3 regions of the Streptomyces sp. NPDC050145 genome follow, and region 3 is predicted to be linked to each of the others. Evidence: riboswitches for the same ligand, from Rfam matches in the RefSeq annotation. Region 3 holds a riboswitch; each other region holds the start of a gene.
The links. Region 3 has a riboswitch for S-adenosylmethionine ahead of thrC (threonine synthase). Riboswitches for the same ligand answer to the same signal wherever they lie in the genome.
Positions count from the first base shown of each region.

Region 1: another riboswitch for S-adenosylmethionine. It lies ahead of ACIBTU_RS07890 (IclR family transcriptional regulator); the one in region 3 lies ahead of thrC (threonine synthase).
Region 2: another riboswitch for S-adenosylmethionine. It lies ahead of ACIBTU_RS16630 (aminotransferase class V-fold PLP-dependent enzyme); the one in region 3 lies ahead of thrC (threonine synthase).

Region 1 is NZ_JBITJS010000003.1:253,529-259,391, forward strand. It holds gene ACIBTU_RS07865 (winged helix-turn-helix domain-containing protein) at 1-23, opposite strand, end outside; gene ACIBTU_RS07870 (MFS transporter) at 113-1,411, shown strand; gene ACIBTU_RS07875 (DinB family protein) at 1,408-1,992, shown strand; gene ACIBTU_RS07880 (class IIb bacteriocin, lactobin A/cerein 7B family) at 2,135-2,344, opposite strand; gene ACIBTU_RS07885 (hypothetical protein) at 2,900-3,112, shown strand; gene ACIBTU_RS07890 (IclR family transcriptional regulator) at 3,145-3,867, opposite strand; SAM riboswitch class I at 4,057-4,198, opposite strand; gene ACIBTU_RS07895 (hypothetical protein) at 4,270-5,376, shown strand; gene ACIBTU_RS07900 (hypothetical protein) at 5,417-5,815, opposite strand.
Region 2 is NZ_JBITJS010000007.1:294,395-300,257, reverse strand. It holds gene ACIBTU_RS16640 (cytochrome bc complex cytochrome b subunit) at 1-1,077, shown strand, start outside; gene trpD (anthranilate phosphoribosyltransferase) at 1,208-2,272, shown strand; SAM riboswitch class IV at 2,368-2,485, shown strand; gene ACIBTU_RS16630 (aminotransferase class V-fold PLP-dependent enzyme) at 2,707-4,098, shown strand; gene ACIBTU_RS16625 (Lrp/AsnC family transcriptional regulator) at 4,136-4,417, opposite strand; gene ACIBTU_RS16620 (rhomboid family intramembrane serine protease) at 4,414-5,154, opposite strand; gene ACIBTU_RS16615 (hypothetical protein) at 5,260-5,499, shown strand; gene ACIBTU_RS16610 (NYN domain-containing protein) at 5,532-5,863, shown strand, end outside.
Region 3 is NZ_JBITJS010000022.1:22,306-28,168, forward strand. It holds gene ACIBTU_RS33770 (cold-shock protein) at 1-30, opposite strand, end outside; gene ACIBTU_RS33775 (MoaD/ThiS family protein) at 493-768, opposite strand; gene thrC (threonine synthase) at 823-2,124, opposite strand; SAM riboswitch class I at 2,143-2,298, opposite strand; gene ACIBTU_RS33785 (glucosyl-3-phosphoglycerate synthase) at 2,463-3,410, shown strand; gene ACIBTU_RS33790 (trehalose-6-phosphate synthase) at 3,487-4,872, shown strand; gene otsB (trehalose-phosphatase) at 5,004-5,834, opposite strand.

The DNA.
Region 1 (5,863 bases), on a different contig from region 3:
ACGGAGACTTCGAAGCGCAGCACCCCGTCATGCTAGCGCGGGACGCCCCTTTGGATTCGTCCAGCGACGAATCATTGGTGAGCGGCGTGCGCGCACGGCGAGGCTGCGCGGCATGACCGCAACCGCCGAACCCGCGCAGAGCGACCACCGCGCCACCTATCGGCAGGTGCTGTCCGAACCGCGGTTCCGGCTGCTCTTCGCGACCCGTACCGTCGCGATCACCGCGGACGCGCTGCGGATCACCACGTTCTCGGTCCTGGTCTTCGCGGCCACCGGCTCTGCGCTGCTCAGCGCACTGGCCTTCGGTATCGGCTTCCTCCCGCAGCTGTTCGGCTCGCTGCTACTGGGTTCGCTGGCCGACCGGCTGCCGCCCCGCGCGCTCATCGTCGGCGGCTACTCCTTGGGGTGCGCCGCCGCCCTGCTGCTCGCCCTGGTGCCGATGCCGACCGCGGCGAGCCTCGGCGTCGTGGCACTGGTCGCCCTCGCCACCCCGGTGTTCAGCGGAGCGTCGAGTCGGCTCGTGGCCCACTGGCTGGAGGGCGACGCGTACGTACTGGGCCGCTCGCTGAACAACATCGCCGCCTCCGGCGCGCAACTGCTCGGTCTGGCGCTGGGAGGCGCGACCGTCGCGGCCCTCGGCCCGCACCGGGCGCTCGCGGTGAGCGCCGCCCTCTACTTCGGCTGCGCGCTCGCCATCCGCATGCGGCTCCCCCGACTGAAACCGGCACAGTCCGACGGCACACTTCGCAACGCTCAGGGCGGCGGCGGGGCCGTCCGGACCAGCCTCTACGGTGCCGGACTGCTGCTGCGCGGACGTACGGTCCGACGACTGATGCTGGCCCAGTGGCTGCCGCCCGCGTTCGTGGCGGGCGCGGAAGGTCTGATCGTCGCCTACGCGGGAGGACGCGACTTCGCGCCCGGCTGGTACGCGGTGCTGATGGCCTGTCTGCCCGTCGGCATGCTCGTCGGCAACCTGCGGGTGGGGCGACTGCTACGGCCACGCATCCGCGAGCGGCTCGTCGTCCCGCTGACCGCACTGATGGGGCTGCCGCTGGTCGGCTTCGCCGCCGAGCCCGGAGTGGCCGTCTCGTCCTGCCTGCTGCTGCTCTGCGGCTTCGGATTCGCCTACGGTCTCGGCCTGCAACGGCCGTTCCTGGACGCTCTGCCACCGGACGGCCAGGGCCAGGCCTTCGGTCTGCTCGGCTCCGGCGGCATGACACTGCAGGGCGTCGGGCCGGCCTGCTTCGGCGCGGTGGCGGCAGGCATCGGAACAGGCGGGGCGATCGCCCTGGCGGGCGGCGCGGCAGCGCTCGCCGGCGGCTGGATTCTCACCTGGCACCGGCCCGCATCCCCGAAACTCGTACGGGATCTCGAGACCACGAACACCTCACGGAAGGCGCACACCGCATGATCGACGCGTTCGCGAAGGACAACCTGCACGGCAGACTGCGGCGGGACCGCGAGGCGCTGCTGTGGAAACTCGACGGCTTGTCCGAGTACGACGTCCGCCGGCCTCTGACAGCGACCGGGACCAACCTCCTCGGTCTGGTCAAACACGTGGCGACCGTCGAGGCCAGGTACTTCGGCGAGGTCTTCGGCCGCCCGTCTCCGGAGCCGCTGGGCAGGTGGCAGGACTCCGACGGCAGCGACCAGTGGGCGGCCGAGGACGAGACCCGGGAACAGATCATCGGGTTCTACCGGCGCACTTGGGAACACTCGGACGCGACGATCGACGAGCTTCCTCTCGACGCCCCCGGCCATGTGCCGTGGTGGTCGGAGCCGTATCCCAACACGAACCTGTTCGCGATCACCACCCACGTCCTGAGCGAGACCGTCCGGCATGCCGGGCACGCCGACATCCTGCGCGAGAGCGTCGACGGCCGGACCGGGCTGCGCGCCGAACACGAGAGACGGATCGACGAGGAGGCCCGGGCCGCCCACCGCGCGAAGATCGAGCGGGCCGCCAGATCCGCCGCATCAGTCAAGGCATAGCCGGACCGGTCGGCGAGGCCGACGCCGTGGGGGCATCCCCGTTCGGAGATGCCCCCAGGGGACAGCGCGCCGCTACAGCCGGGAGCCGAGCATCAGGCCGGTGCTCGCGGCGACGCGTTGTCCTTCTTGCTCAGGCAGGCGGTCAGAAGGAGACGCTGACGCCGAACTCGTGGTACTGGCCTACCGCACCGAGAACCTGGTCCTGGACGGCGCCGGCCTGCGCCAGGAGCGACGCGTCGCTGACGGCCTGGGGGCCGGCCACGACGGAGGCGTGCGGGGCCACGCCGCCGGAGACGGTGTCGAGGTCGGCGTCGGTGAGCTCGACGGTACGAAGCTGGTGAGCGGAGTTCATTTCAGTACTTCCCTTTCGCACGGATGGATCCACAAGAGGGGGTGGCCCCGCTGGGGACTGCGGGCCTCGACCGCAGGAACGGCGACGCCCGTCCGGGGGCGCCGCCACTCCGGGGGAGCGGTGCCGTGGATCAAACCACGCAGCCCACGGAAGATCTAATGAACAGCCGCTCCGGCCCGCCCTGTTCAACGTCCGAGCGGCACACTCGCGTGGACCCGTACACGGATCCGGGCCCACTTCTCCACATCGTTCGCGAAGGGACGGCGCACCCTCGCGGCCGAGCACGGTCACGAAGCGGACAATCGAGAGATAGAAGGGCGAGCCGCGTACGCGCCGATGTCCGTCACGGCACGTCCGTATCGACTTTGCGGAGCCTCAGTGCAGATCTGCCGAGTGAGGTCCGGTGCCCCACTGTCCGATCCGATGTCTCCCTGACGCAGCCGGGCGGCAGGCGCAGACGCAACGGCTCCAGGCCCGGGAGGAACGTCGTTCGATGCCGCGGCCCGTCAGGCGCGTGAGGCGATCCGTGAACTGGCGGCGGTCGAACCGTTGATCATGCTGGAGGGGCCCGAGCCCGTGATCGACGCGGCCGAGAAGGTGGTCGCCGCCCTGCGTCATGAACACAGCGCGGCTCGGGCGCTCTACCTGGACCGACGCCCCGGCCCGTGGCAGAACTACGAAGAGGCGCAGGCCCGGCGCATTCAGGCACTCCGGGACCTCTGGGCCACGGCGCGCAAGGCACTCGGGGCCGACATCAGCACCGCGTGACAGCGACGAGGGGGCCTTTCCGCGGAAGGCCGTCAGGGTTGGTGTATGGCCTCGGTGAGGCGGTCCGCCGCGTGGATGGCGGCCTTCGCGAGCCGGGCGCCCGGGTGGCGGGTGAGGCGTTGGAGCGGGCCGGTGACCGTGACGGCGGCCACGACGCGCCGGTCCGGGTCGCGGACCGGCGCCGAGACGGAGGCCATGCCGGGTTCCCGTTCGCCGATCGACTGGGCCCAGCCCCTGCGCCGTACGCCGCTGAGGGTCCTGGCCGTGAAGTGAGCCCCCTGCAGCCCGTGGTGGTAGCGCTCGGGTTCCTCCCAGGCCAGCAGGACCTGGGCGGCGGAGCCGACCTTCATGGGGAACGCGGAACCGACGGGCACGGTGTCGCGCAGACCTGCGGTCCGCTCGGCGGCGGCGACGCAGATGCGCACGTCCCCCTGCCGGCGGTAGAGCTGAGCGCTCTCGCCGGTGGTGTCCCGCAGGGCGGTGAGGACCGGGCCCGCCGAGGTCAGCAGGAGATCCTCGCCCGAAGCCGCCGAGAGTTCGGCGAGCCACGGGCCCAGGACGAACCGGCCCTGCAGGTCCCTGCCGACCAGACGGTAGCGCTCGAGGGCGGTGGCGAGCCGGTGGGCGGTGGGCCGGGACAGGCCGGTGGCGGCGACCAGCCCCGCGAGTGTGGCGGGCCCCGCCGCCAGCGCATCCATGATCACCGCGGTCTTGTCGAGCACGCCGACACCACTGGAAATATCGGATATGTCCATGAAAAGACCTACTCCAGTCTCAGGCCGCGAGTGAGGATCGCGGAGACCTCGCCGAGGCGAGGGCGGGGGTGATCAGCGAGGAAGGACCGAAGACATCGGTCGAGGTGTCGCAGTGATCGCGAGACGGGTATGCGGAAGGCCCGGGGCGGAAAGAGCCGGGGCGAAGGTCAGCACAGAGAGCACCGTGTCTCCTCATCTTTTCCCGCGCCACGTTGGCGCGAGCCGGAGTTGGCACTGATCCCGACGGCGCGGCGCGAAGATGGAGCGCCGAGTCGACCGGGGAGTTGCCGGGGCTTCGTAGGGCCGGTCCCTCCACCCCTCTGGATGATTCGCGAAGACAATAGCAAGACTCCGGGCGTCACCTGCCGGGGGCTACCCCGATACGGAGGGTGAGGGGGAACCGTGGGTGTTCTGGACAGTGACCGGCGGCGACTGGCGCGGGGGCTCGCGCTGGCCGTCGCGGGCGCGTTGCTCGGCGCGGGCGGCGTGGCGTGGGGGACGGGCACGCTGCCGTTGTTCGGCGCGAAGCCCTGTTGGGACGCGGTGGCCGATCGCGATGTGGAGGTCCTGGTCGGCGACCACGACGTCGAGCACAGCGAGATCCGCCCCGCCTGGGTGGGCGGCGGTGAGCTGCAGGGAAGCTGTCGTCTGCTGGTCGCCGACGGACAGTCCCGTCCGCGGCCGACCCAGATCCGCGTTCACGACCTGAAGGGTCTGACGAGGGACAACCTTCCCTGGGCGGACGAGTTCCTGTCGACACGGATGACGCCTCTGGGCGGTGACCTGCTGGGAATGGCCTCGGACACCCGGGCGTGGGTCGCACTGCCCGACGCATGCCACGAGCCGGGTCGCCACAGCGGGCCCGCCGTCGTGGACGCGGCCGTGGGCGACGAGGAGATCGGCCACGCCACGGACGCGAAGGACAGTGCCCGCAACCGACAGGCCCTCGCCCGCATCGTCGTCGACGTCGCGAACCGGACCATGGAGACGCTCGACTGCCAAAGCGCCGACAGACTCTCTGCGCCCCGTGAACCCGCCCCGGAACCCGCACAGTTCGAGCCCATCGGCCACAGCCGGAAGATGTGCGGGCTGAAGAACGTGACCCTGCCCGAGCCGTACCGCGACTTCCGTCCCATGGCGCGCGTCACGCCCGGCGGCGCGGACGTGGCTCCTGCGTGGGGCTGCGACGTCCGTCTCAGCACCGCCGGCGATCCCGAGTTCCGCCTCAGGACCGTCCAGGAGCCCGCACTCACCGGCGCGTTCAGCACAACAGTCCGCGGGCAGGGGCTCGGCATCACGAACGAGGAGGGGCGTGACATGGACGGATCCTCATCCCCGACGGTTGCGGCCCTGCGCGCCAACTGCTCCGACGGACCGGCTGTCTTCATCGCCGAGGACCACTACCGCACCGACCGACGCATTTTCGTACGCCAGGTCTTCCTGGACTACGTGGCAGCGGAGGCCGCACGCCTGGATTGTGAACCTCTGCACATCCGCCTGCCCGCCTGAGAACCGCACCGAAATCCGCACCGAAATCCGCGTTCCACTGCTAGAGCGGAAGCCAATCAGGCCACCATGCCGGAGCATTGTCGGGGGAGCACTCGGCCACACTCACCGGATATCCCGAGGGGGCTCCAAAGGCGGACATCATCAACCAGTAAGTTCCCAGCGTCGCCAGCACGGAGACGACGAAGGCTGCCGCCATGCTGCGGCCTCCCAGGAACCCGAAGGAGAGAATCCAGAGTACGGAGATGATCAGCCACAGCCCGAAGAAGACGGGAATGAGGGAGAAGAAGTTGGCCGATGCATTGACTCCGATCTCGCAGTCGTTCCAGGCCCTCCCCAGCATTGTCGTGCCGGCATAGGAAGCAACAACTCCGGCGACCGGGCCTATTGCGCACCCGGTGAGGCGGCGTCCGGCTTGAGCATCTCCGCTCGTGTCTTCCATTCGCGCCTTCCCTCGGGGGTTCGGGCCTCCGCGCCGACGACCCGTCCG
Region 2 (5,863 bases), on a different contig from region 3:
CTGTCCGTGCCGATCGTCGGCACGTACCTCTCGTTCTTCCTGTTCGGCGGAGAGTTCCCGGGCGGCGACTTCGTGGCCCGGTTCTACTCGGTCCACATCCTGCTGCTGCCGGGCATCATGCTCGGCCTGATGGTGGCGCACCTGATCCTGGTCTTCTACCACAAGCACACGCAGTTCGCGGGCCCCGGCAAGACCGAGAAGAACGTCGTCGGCATGCCGCTGCTGCCGGTCTACATGGCCAAGGCGGGTGGCTTCTTCTTCCTGGTCTTCGGTGTCATCGCGGTCATCTCCGCGATCGCCACGATCAACCCGATCTGGGCCATCGGCCCGTACCGTCCGGACCAGGTCTCCACGGGCGCCCAGCCCGACTGGTACATGGGCTTCTCCGAAGGCCTGATCCGTACGATGCCGGGCTGGGAGATCAACCTCTGGGGTCACACGCTCGTCCTGGGTGTGTTCATCCCGCTGGTGATCTTCCCGCTGGTCCTGGTCGCCATCGCCGTCTACCCGTTCATCGAGTCCTGGGTCACCGGCGACAAGCGCGAGCACCACATCCTGGACCGCCCGCGCAACGCCCCGACGCGCACCGCGTTCGGCGCCGCGTGGATCTCCTGGTACTTCGTGCTGATGATCGGTGGTGGCAACGACCTCTGGGCCACGCACTTCCACCTGTCGATCAACGCGATCACCTGGTTCGTCCGCATCAGCTTCTTCGTGATGCCGGTCGTGGTCTTCATCGCCACCAAGCGGATCTGCCTCGGCCTCCAGCGCCGCGACAAGGACAAGGTGCTGCACGGACGCGAGTCCGGCATCATCAAGCGCCTGCCGCACGGTGAGTTCATCGAGGTCCACGAGCCGCTGAACCAGGACGCCCTGCACACCCTCACGGCGCACGAGCAGTACGCGCCGCTGGAGCTCGGCCCGACGGTCGACGAGAACGGTGTGGAGCGCAAGCTGTCGCGCGTGCAGAAGCTGCGCGCCAAGCTCTCGAAGGGCTACTACGGAGAGCACAACCAGATCTCCAAGCCCACCGCCGAGGAGTACAAGGAGATCACCAGCGGCCACGGCCACCACTGATCTCTGACGCTGTTCGCCACGGCAGGAGCCCCCGTCCAGGCACTGGACGGGGGCTCTTCGCCGTCCTGGCACTGGATAAGGTGGGAGCACCCCTTTCCCACCTGTCCTACGCGTATCACCAGGAGCGGCGATGAGCGCTTTGACCCCCGCTGGAGGCGACACCGCGGCGGGCCGTTCCTGGCCCTCCGTCCTCAACGGCCTGCTGGAGGGCCGTGACCTGAGCGCCGACGACACCGCGTGGGCGATGGACCGGATCATGCGGGGCGAGGCCACCGACGCGCAGATCGCCGGCTTCGCGGTGGCCCTGCGCGCCAAGGGCGAGACCGTCGCGGAGATCTCCGGTCTGGTCCGCGGCATGTACGAGCACGCCAACGTGATCGAGGTGCCCGGCGAGACCGTCGACATCGTCGGCACCGGCGGCGACGGCGCCAAGACCGTCAACATCTCGACCATGTCGGCGATCGTGGTGGCCGGCGCGGGCGCCAAGGTCGTCAAGCACGGCAACCGGGCGGCGTCCTCCGCCTCCGGCGCCTCCGACGTCCTGGAGAAGCTCGGCGTCAACCTCGACCTGCCGCCCTCCCGGGTGCCCCAGGTCGCCGAGGAGGCGGGCATCACCTTCTGCTTCGCCGTGAAGTTCCACCCCGCGCTGCGCTACGCCGGCGCCGCCCGCGGCCAGCTCGGCATCCGTACCGTCTTCAACCTGCTCGGCCCGCTGACCAACCCGGCCCGGGTCCGCGCCCAGGCCGTCGGGGTCGCCGACGCCCGGATGGCCCCGGTCGTGGCCGGAGTCTTCGCCGAGCGCGGCAACTCCTCGCTCGTCTTCCGCGGCGACGACGGCCTCGACGAGCTGACCGTCACCGGGAGCTCCCGCGTCTGGGTGGTGCGCGACGGCGCCGTGCGCGAGGAGCGCTTCGACCCGCGCGACGTCGGCATCGAGCCGGTCCCCATCGAGGCCCTGCGCGGCGGCGACCCGGCGTACAACGCGGAGGTGGCGCGGCGCCTGCTCGACGGCGAGCGCGGGCCGGTCCGCGACGCCGTGCTGCTCAACTCGGCGGCCGCGCTCGTCGCCGTGCGCCCGGGCGAGGGCACGCTCACCGAGCAGCTCGCGGCCGGCATGGAGCGGGCCGCGCACTCGATCGACAGCGGGGCGGCCAAGGCGGCCCTGGAGCGCTGGGTGGCCGCCACCCAGCGCTGACCCGCACCCGCCCGCACCCGCGCGAACAAGGGCGCAGTCCAGATTCTGGACTGCGCCCTTGCCGTTTCCGGGACGTGTGGCAGGATGCTGAGCAAGGTCATGAGTGACAGCGATTTAGGCCCCGGCTCGCTGTCCGGCAACCCTCCGTCCGTGGCGGGGTGCCCCGGGTGAAGACCAGGCCGTGCGCAGCAAGGCGCATGGCAAGCGCGGACCCCTCGCGAATCCTGGGGTCCTGGGTCGTTCGAGGGAGCAGTCTCGTGAGCAAGCGAATGCGCTAGGGCTTCTCGCCCCTTCTCCACCACACCCTCCGCCCGGCCGGGTCTCTGCCGCCGTGCGTCGAGGTCAACACCCGTACGCCGACGGCCTTTTGAGCCCTGTCGTGCCGCCGTGCGGGATCTCTCCGTCCTTTCGCCTTGTCCTGCCGGGAGACACCCATGTCTGCTCACACCCCCTCCGCCGCCACCGCCACCGCCTGCGCCGAGTCCGCCGACCCCGCCTGCGGCGCCCCGCTGCCGGTCCTCGGCCGCGACGTCACCGTGCCGCTCGTCACCGGCGGCGAAGTCACCTACGCCGCCCTCGACTACGCCGCCAGCGCCCCCGCCCTCCAGCGCGTGTGGGACGACGTCGCCGCGTACGCCCCGTACTACGGCAGCGTGCACCGCGGCGCCGGGTACCTCTCCCAGCTGTCCACCGACCTGTTCGAGAACTCCCGCACCGCCGTCGCCGAGTTCCTCGACTGCCGCGAGGGCGACCAGGTCGTCTTCACCCGCTCCACCACCGACTCGCTCAACCTGCTCGCCCAGGCCCTCCCGGCCGACTGCCAGGTCTTCGTCTTCGAGACCGAGCACCACGCCTCGCTGCTGCCCTGGCGCGACGCCCGCGTCACCTACCTGAACGCGCCGCGCACCCCCGACGAGGCCGTCGCCACCCTGGAGCGCGCCCTCACCGACCGCGACCCCTACGGTCCGGCCCTCGTCTGCGTCACCGGCGCCTCGAACGTCACCGGTGAGCTGTGGCCGGTGCGCGAACTGGCCGCCGCCGCGCACGCGCACGGCGCCCGCATCGTCCTCGACGCCGCCCAGCTCGCCCCCCACCACCCCGTCTCCGTACAGGACCTGGACGTCGACTGGGTCGCCTTCTCCGGGCACAAGCTGTACGCGCCGTTCGGCTCGGGCGTGCTCGCGGGCCGCTCCGACTGGCTGACCGAGGCCGAGCCGTACCTGGCCGGCGGCGGCGCGTCGCGCAAGGTCGCCCGGCGCGCGGACGGCGGCGTGGACGTCGAGTGGCACGAGAGCGCCGCCCGCCACGAGGCCGGCTCGCCCAACGTCATCGGTGTCTACTCGATCGCCTCCGCCTGCAAGGCGCTGACCGAGGCGGGCTTCGACTCCCTCGTCGCCCGGGAGCAGCACCTGATCCGGAAGGTGCGCGAGGGCCTTGCGGCGGTGCCCGAGGTGAAGGTGCTGTCGCTGTTCGGCGACGACGCCCCGCGGGTCGGCGTCATCTCGTTCGTCGTCGAGGGCTGGAACTCCTCGCACTTCGCGGCCGCGCTCTCCGCCGAGTACGGCATCGGCGTGCGCGACGGTCTCTTCTGCGCCCACCCGCTGGTGCGCACGCTGCTCGGCTCGGACCCGCAGCAGCAGGGGGAGTGCGGTGCCCCCGAGGCCGCGCCCGGCGAGAAGTCGCTGAACGCGATCCGCGTCAGCTTCGGCGCGGGCACCCCCGACGAGCACGTCGAGCGCTTCGTCGCCGCGGTGACCGAGCTGGTCCGGGACGGTGCCCGCTGGAACTACCGCACGGAGGACGGACGCTGCGTCCCGGCCTCCTGAGGCATACGAGGCCTGCGAGACTTTTAGGGAGGTCCGCTCAGCCGTCCAGGCCGATGGCGAACGCGGCCTCCAGGTCGTGCTGGGAGTAGGTGCGGAAGGCGACGTGGGTGTCCGTCGCCTCCACACCCGGAATCTTGCTGATCTTGCCGGGGATGACATCGGCCAGGTCGTCGTGGCGGGCGACCCGGACCATGGCGATCAGGTCGTACGTACCGGTGACGGAGAAGACCTCGCTGACGCTCTCCAGCGCCGCGATCGACTCCGCGATCTCGGGGATGCGGTCCACGCTGGTCTTGATGAGCACGATCGCGGTGATCACGGCTGGCTGTCTCCCTCGGTGGCCGTGGTGTGGGTCGCCTTCACTCTAGCCCGGCCCCGGTACCGCACCCATGCGTAGAGGAAGCCGGTGGAGAAGCCGACCAGGTGCGCCAGATAGGCCACCCCCGGGCCCTGTCCGGCCTGCCCCGCCGCCGCCCACTGGAGCGCCACCCAGAACGGCAGCACCACCCAGGCCGGGAAGCGCAGCGGCAGGAAGAGCAGGAACGGGAACAGGCTCGTCACGCGCGCGTCCGGGAAAAGGTACAGGAACGCGCCCAGGACCGCCGAGATCGCCCCGGACGCGCCCACCAGGGTCTGCTCCGAGCTCGCGTGCGCCAGCGCGTACCCGAACAGCGCGAGATACCCGGTGACCAGGTAGAAGAGCAGATAGGGCAGCCGGCCCACGCGCTCCTCGGTCATCGTGCCGAAGACGTGCAGGAAGAGCATGTTGCCGAGCAGGTGCAGCCAGCTGCCGTGCACGAACAGGGCCGTCAGCGGGCTGAGCGCCGCCCGCCAGGACCCCGCGAACAGCTCCGCGGGCACCACGCCCCACCGCTCGAAGTACGCGCTCTGCGCCGCGAGCAGCCGGTCCCCGGTGCCGTAGGAGGGGTTCAGGCCGGAGGCCGGGGACAGGACGAAGACGACGCAGCACACCCCGATCAGGGTGTACGTGACGGGGGCGGGGCCCCTCAGGAACGCGGTCGCCCGTGCGATGCCCTCACGCCCGTTGCCGATCATGGGACAGAGCATGACGCAAGGCGGGGAGCGGACGGCGTACGGCAGGCCGTAGGGTTACGGGCAAGACGGCCGCGAGAGCCGAGAGCTGAAAGAAGGCACAGTCCGATGACGGTTCCCCTGCCGACCGCCACCACCCGCTGGCGCTGCACGCTCTGCGGCAACCTCACGCGGTTCGACGTGACCCGCTCCTCGAAGGTCGTGGAGTACGTCCACCTCGACCTGGCCGGTGAGCCGAGCGTCGAGGAACGCAAGGTGGTCGATGAGACCATCGAGTCGGTGCGCTGCCGCTGGTGCAACGCGGTGGACCAGGTGGAACTCGTGGACAGGCCGGGCGCCGACTCCTGACGGAGCGGTCCCCACGGACTTTGGGGTGACGGATGGTGGAGAGCACGGGCGGGGAGGCCGGGGACGGCGGAGCCGCCGAGCTGCTCGACCGGCCGTTGCCCGAAGGCGTACGGCGGCGGGTCGTGGCGATCGTCTCGGACGGCTTCGGCGGTCTGACGATGAACGAACTTCCGGCCCAGCTGCGCCAGTACGCGCGGTTCACGCCCACCCGGCGCGCCAAGTTCGCCGGGAACGCGATGGCGGCCGCGCTGGAGAGCGAGACCCTGTTCCGCCAGCGGATCGGGGAGCGGCTGCGTGAGGCGCAGCCCGAGCTCGCGGGGGCCCTGGACTCCGGGACCCCGCCGCCCGCCGCGGACCCGCTCGA
Region 3 (5,863 bases):
GTTGAACCACTTGACGGTGCCCTGAGCCATGCCTAACTCCCCTATTACTGGCCCTTGCGCGAGTCCGCACTTCGCGGACCCGGGTCAGACCTCACGCCCCAAAGGGTTGGGGGTGTGCGCCGGAACGCGTCGACCGCGGCCGAATGTATCTGCCCAACTGCCCTCTGCAACAGGTCAATCGGACGACAATTCTGAGCGCCCGCGATCGGGGAAACCGGGCCAACTCACCGGATCCCAGGGCAAGTCGGGTCGAATAAATGCCATAAAAGGCCCGAATGGGCGGGGCGCTTTGGCTGCTTCTCATCGGGATTCGCTCAAGAACTCATATGCGTCCGTCATGCACCACGGACGGGAGCGGAGCAGCTTCCCCAACTGTACCCCGCTCAACCATGCAGAATTGCCCCCTCCGCTTCTCTGGCGGAGGGGGCAATTCTGGTAACTCTGGGTAAGTCAGGGAAATCCCGGACGGTCGAGGCGATCAGCCGCCGTCGATCAGCCGCCGGCGACGGCGGGAATGATCGAGACGCCGGCGCCGTCCGGCGTCACGGTCTCCAGGCCCTGCTCGAAACGGACGTCGTCGTCGTTCACGTACACGTTCACGAAGCGGCGCAGCTTGCCCTGGTCGTCGAGCACGCGGGCGGCGATGCCCGTGTGGTTCTTCTCCAGGTCGGCGATGACGTCGGCGAGGGTCGCGCCCTCGGCCGGCACCTCGGCCTGCCCGCCGGTGTAGGTACGGAGGATGGTGGGGATCCGGACGTTGACGCTCATGGGTTCACCTCGGCTGTTCTTCGGTAAAGGGGGGCGGGGAACTACTCGGGGGAACTACTCGGCGAGCCCGGCGGACCGGAACGCCTCGAGGGACGGCCGGATCGTCGCGGTGGCCTGCGAGGACTCCGCGACGGCGTCGAGGGTCTTCAGCCCGTCACCCGTGTTCAGCACCACCGTGGTGAGCGACGGGTCGATGAGGCCCGCCTCGATGAGCTTCTTGGTGACACCGAGCGTCACACCGCCGGCCGTCTCCGCGAAGATGCCCTCGGTCCGCGCCAGCAGCTTGATCGCGTCGACGACCTGCTCGTCGTTCACATCCTCCACGGCGCCACCGGTGCGGCGCGCGATGTCGAGGACGTACGGCCCGTCGGCCGGGTTGCCGATGGCGAGCGACTTCGCGATCGTGTTCGGCTTCTGCGGGCGGACGACGTCGTGGCCGCCCTTGTAGGCGACGGAGACCGGCGAGCAGCCCTCGGCCTGGGCGCCGAAGAGCTTGTACGGCTTGTCCTCGACGAGGCCGAGCTTGATGAGCTCCTGCAGACCCTTGTCGATCTTCGTGAACTGCGAACCGGACGCGATCGGGATGACCAGCTGGTCCGGCAGCTGCCAGCCCAGCTGCTCGCAGATCTCGTAGGCGAGCGTCTTGGAACCCTCGCCGTAGTACGGGCGCAGGTTGACGTTGACGAAGCCCCAGCCCTCGCCCAGCGGGTCGCCGATGAGCTCGGAGCAGAAGCGGTTCACATCGTCGTAGTTGCCCTCGATGGCGACGAGGTCACCGCCGTAGACACCGGCCATGACGACCTTGCCCTGCTCCAGGTCGTGCGGGATGAACACGCAGGAGCGGAAGCCGGCGCGGGCGGCGGCGGCGCCGACGGCACCCGCCAGGTTGCCCGTGGAGGAGCAGGAGAGGGTGGTGAAGCCGAAGGCGCGGGCGGCCTCGATGGCCTGGGCGACGACACGGTCCTTGAAGGAGTGCGTCGGGTTCCCGGAGTCGTCCTTGACGAACAGCCTGCCCTGCTCGACGCCGAGTTCACGGGCCAGGTTGTCGGCCTTGACCAGGTGGGTCCAGCCCGGGTTCAGGTTCGGCTTCTCGGCGACGTCGGCCGGGACGGGCAGCAGCGGCGCGTAGCGCCAGATGTTCGCGGGGCCGGCCTCGATCTGCTTGCGGAGCGCCTCGGGGTCGCCGACGGGAAGGTCGTACGCGACCTCCAGAGGCCCGAAACACTCGACGCACGCGAAGATCGGGCCGAGCTCGAACTTGGCGCCGCACTCGCGGCAGGAGAGGCCCGACGCGGGACCGAGGTCCACGGTCTTCTCGGAGGGGGTGGTTCCGGTGGCGACAGTCTGTACAGCCATGAGAGGCGAGGCCCTTTCTCCTCATCTTCCTCACGACGCATCTCGCCGTGAGACGGATTTGGCACCTTCCCTAGCCGGGAGCCTCGCGATGGACAGTTGCGGTGTCCTACGAGACCGGCTGGAGGGTTGCCGGGGCTTCAACGGGCCGTATCCCTCTGCCCCTCTGGATGAGCGGTATTCGATTGTTGAGCGCGGCTCGCGGCGACCCCGGCATGCGGTGGTCCCTGGCCTTGTTCAAGACTGTAACCGACGGCCTGGACGCTTGAGATAGTCGTCCGAACCGCGAGATGGATCACAAATCGTCCCGCACCACCACGCGGAGTGAGGAGCAGCCGACCGTGCTGGAAGAGGTAGAGCGCTGGCTGAACGAGCGCTCCTGGTCCGTGGCGGACCGGCCGCCGCACCAGCTGATCGCCGCGAAGCGCGCGTCGGGGCAGACCGTGAGTGTCGTGCTGCCGGCGCTCGACGAGGAGGCGACGGTCGGCCAGATCGTGTCCGTGATCCGACGCGAGCTGATGACGGAGGCGGTGCCGCTGGTCGACGAGCTGGTGGTCGTGGACTCCGGGTCCACGGACCGGACCTCCGAGGTCGCGGCGGCGGCCGGCGCGCGGGTCGTGCACCGGGACGCGATCCTGCCGCGACTCCCGGCCCGGCCCGGCAAGGGCGAGGTGCTGTGGCGCTCACTCCTCGTGACCTCCGGCGACATCGTCTGCTTCGTCGACGCGGACCTCAAGGAGTTCTCCGCGGACTTCGTGTCCGGGATCGTCGGACCGCTGCTCACCGACCCGGACGTGCAGTTCGTGAAGGCGATGTACGACCGGCCGCTCGGTGACGCCGCGGGACAGGGCGGGCGGGTGACCGAGCTGGTGGCGCGGCCGCTGCTGAACCTGCACTGGCCGCGGCTGGCCGGTTTCGTGCAGCCGCTCGGCGGCGAGTACGCGGCCCGCAGGTCCCTGCTCGAGCAGCTGCCGTTCCCGGTCGGGTACGGGGTCGAGCTGGGGCTGCTCGTGGACGCGCTGCACACGGTGGGCCTGGACGCGCTCGCCCAGGTCGACGTGGGGGTCAGGAAGCACCGGCACCAGGACGGGCAGGCGCTCGGCCGGATGGCGGCGGCGATCTACCGCACGGCGCAGCTGCGGCTCGCGCGCGGGCATCTGGTGCGGCCGGTGCTGACCCAGTTCGAGCGGGGCGAGAAGGGTTTCGAGCCGCGCACGCACGACGTGGACACGGAGGAGCGGCCGCCGATGGCGGAGATCGACGAGTACCGCGAGCGCCGGGTGGCGTGAGCGCGGGTGGCCTGAACGTCGGGTGGCGTGAGCGTCGTTACGTTTGAGGCTTTCCGGGGCGGGCTAGCGTGCCCGTATGGCTTCCACTCCTGGTGCTGCTGAGGTTCTTGTCGCGTCCAACCGGGGCCCGGTCTCGTACGCCGTCGGGGACGACGGCACGGTCACGGCCCGGCGGGGCGGGGGCGGGCTCGTGTCCGCGCTCAGCTCCGTCGACGACAAGCTGTGGGTGTGCGCGGCGCTCGGCGACGGGGACCGGGAGGCGGTGCGGCGCGGGATCACCGAGCCGGGTGTGCGGATGCTGGACATCGACCCGGAGGTGCACGCGGCGGCGTACAACGGGATCGCGAACTCGGTGCTGTGGTTCGTGCACCACATGCTGTACCAGACCCCGTTGGAGCCGTCGTTCGGACCGGAGTTCCGGCGGCAGTGGGCGGCGTACGAGGAGTACAACCGGGCGTTCGCACAGGCCCTCGCGGACGGGGCGGCGCCGGGGGCGACCGTCGTGGTCCAGGACTACCACCTGGCCCTGGTGCCCGGGATGCTCCGCGAACTCCGCGGCGACCTGCGCATCGGGCACTTCTCGCACACGCCGTGGGCGCCCGTCGACTGGTTCCGGATGCTGCCGGACGACATCGCGGAGCAGCTCCTGCGCGGGATGCTCGGCGCGGACCGGCTGGGCTTTCTGACCCGGCGCTGGGCGGACGCGTTCACGGAGTGCTGTACGCGGATCGTGGGCGGGCCCGGCGGTACGGAGATCGGGGTGCACGGGCTCGGGGCCGACGCGGAGTTCCTGCGGGAGCGGGCGCACCGGGCGGACGTCGAGGAGCGGCTCGCGGCGCTGCGGGAGCAGGTCGGCGCGGGGCGCAAGGTCGTGGTGCGGGTGGACCGCACGGAACTGTCCAAGAACATCGTGCGGGGGCTGCGGGCCTTCGAGCTGCTCCTTGAGACGCGGCCGGAGTGGCGGGAGCGGGTCGTGCATCTCGCGTTCGCGTATCCGTCGCGGCAGGACCTGGAGGTGTACCAGGAGTACACGGCGGAGGTCTCGTGGGTCGCGGCGTCGATCAACTCCCGTTTCGGTACGGAGGGCTGGACGCCGGTCGTGCTCCATGTGAAGGACGACTTCGCGCGCTCCCTGGCGGCGTACCGGCTGGCGGACGTCGCCCTCGTGAACCCGATCCGGGACGGGATGAACCTGGTCGCGAAGGAGGTGCCGATCGTCTCCGACGGGGGCGGGTGTGTGCTCGTGCTGTCGCGGGAGGCGGGGGCGTACGAGGAGCTCGGGGACGCCGCGATCGGGGTGAACCCGTTCGATGTGAGCGGGACCGCTGTCGCGTTGGGGGCGGCGCTGGACATGCCGGACGCGGAGCGGGTCGAGCGGGGCGAGCGGTTGGTGGCGGCGGGTTCTGCGTTGCCGCCCGCCCGGTGGTTCCTGGACCAATTGGATGCGCTGCGCTCCCGCTGAGCGCGGGGCGGGCTCTCGCCGTAGGGGGCTGGCGATCGTCGCCGGGGACCGGCCGGTGGGGCTTCTCGCGCAGTTCCCCGCGCCCCTGAAGGGCACACTTCGTGCGCCCCCAGGGGCCCGGGCTGCCCCCCCTAAAGGGCGCCCAGTTCCCTGGCCAGGGATTTCAGGAGGGCGGCCACTCCGGGTGGGCCGGGGACCGTCAGGTCGGCTCGGTCGGCCAGGTCGGGGACTTCTTCGCTGGCGCTGCAGACGAGGAGGCCCGGGGTGCCGTCGGCGCGGAGTTTTTCGACGGCGGCGTACGCGGGGAGGTCGCCGAGGTCGTCGCCGGCGTAGAGGACCGATTCGGCGCCCACCTCGCGCACGTACTCCGTGAGCGCGACCCCCTTGTCGACACCCGGCGGACGGAGTTCTAGGACGAGGCGGCCGGGTTCGACGACGAGGCCGTGGCGGGCGGCGAGGGCGGCGAGCGGGGCGCGGAGGGCGTCGAAGGCGGCCTGGGGGTCGGGGGCGCGGCGCGTGTGGACGGCGACGGCGCGGCCCTTCTCCTCGACGTACGTGTCGTGCCACAGGCCGGCCGATTCGAGTACCCCGGGCAGTTCGGAGCGCACCCCGGCGACTCCGGGATGCGGCGCGGGCGCGTGCACGGTGCCGGTGACGGCGTCCCAGCGCTCGGCGCCGTAGTGGCCGAGGACGACGAGGTGTTCGAGCCCGGGCACTCCGGCGAAGCCGCCGTGGCGGACGGCGACGCCGGCGGGGCGTCCGGTGATGACGGCGACGGAGGCGACGAGGGGCGCGAGGGCGGCGAGCGCGGGGACGGCGTCGGGGTGGGCGCGGGCCTGCTCGGGGTCGGGGACGATCGGGGCGAGGGTTCCGTCGAAGTCGAGGGCGATCACGCTCCGCTCGGGGCGGGCGAGAAGCGCGGCCAGGCCTGCACGGCCGGCGGCAGTCCGTGGGGCGTCCATAGGGGCGACCTTAGAGCCGTACGCCCGAG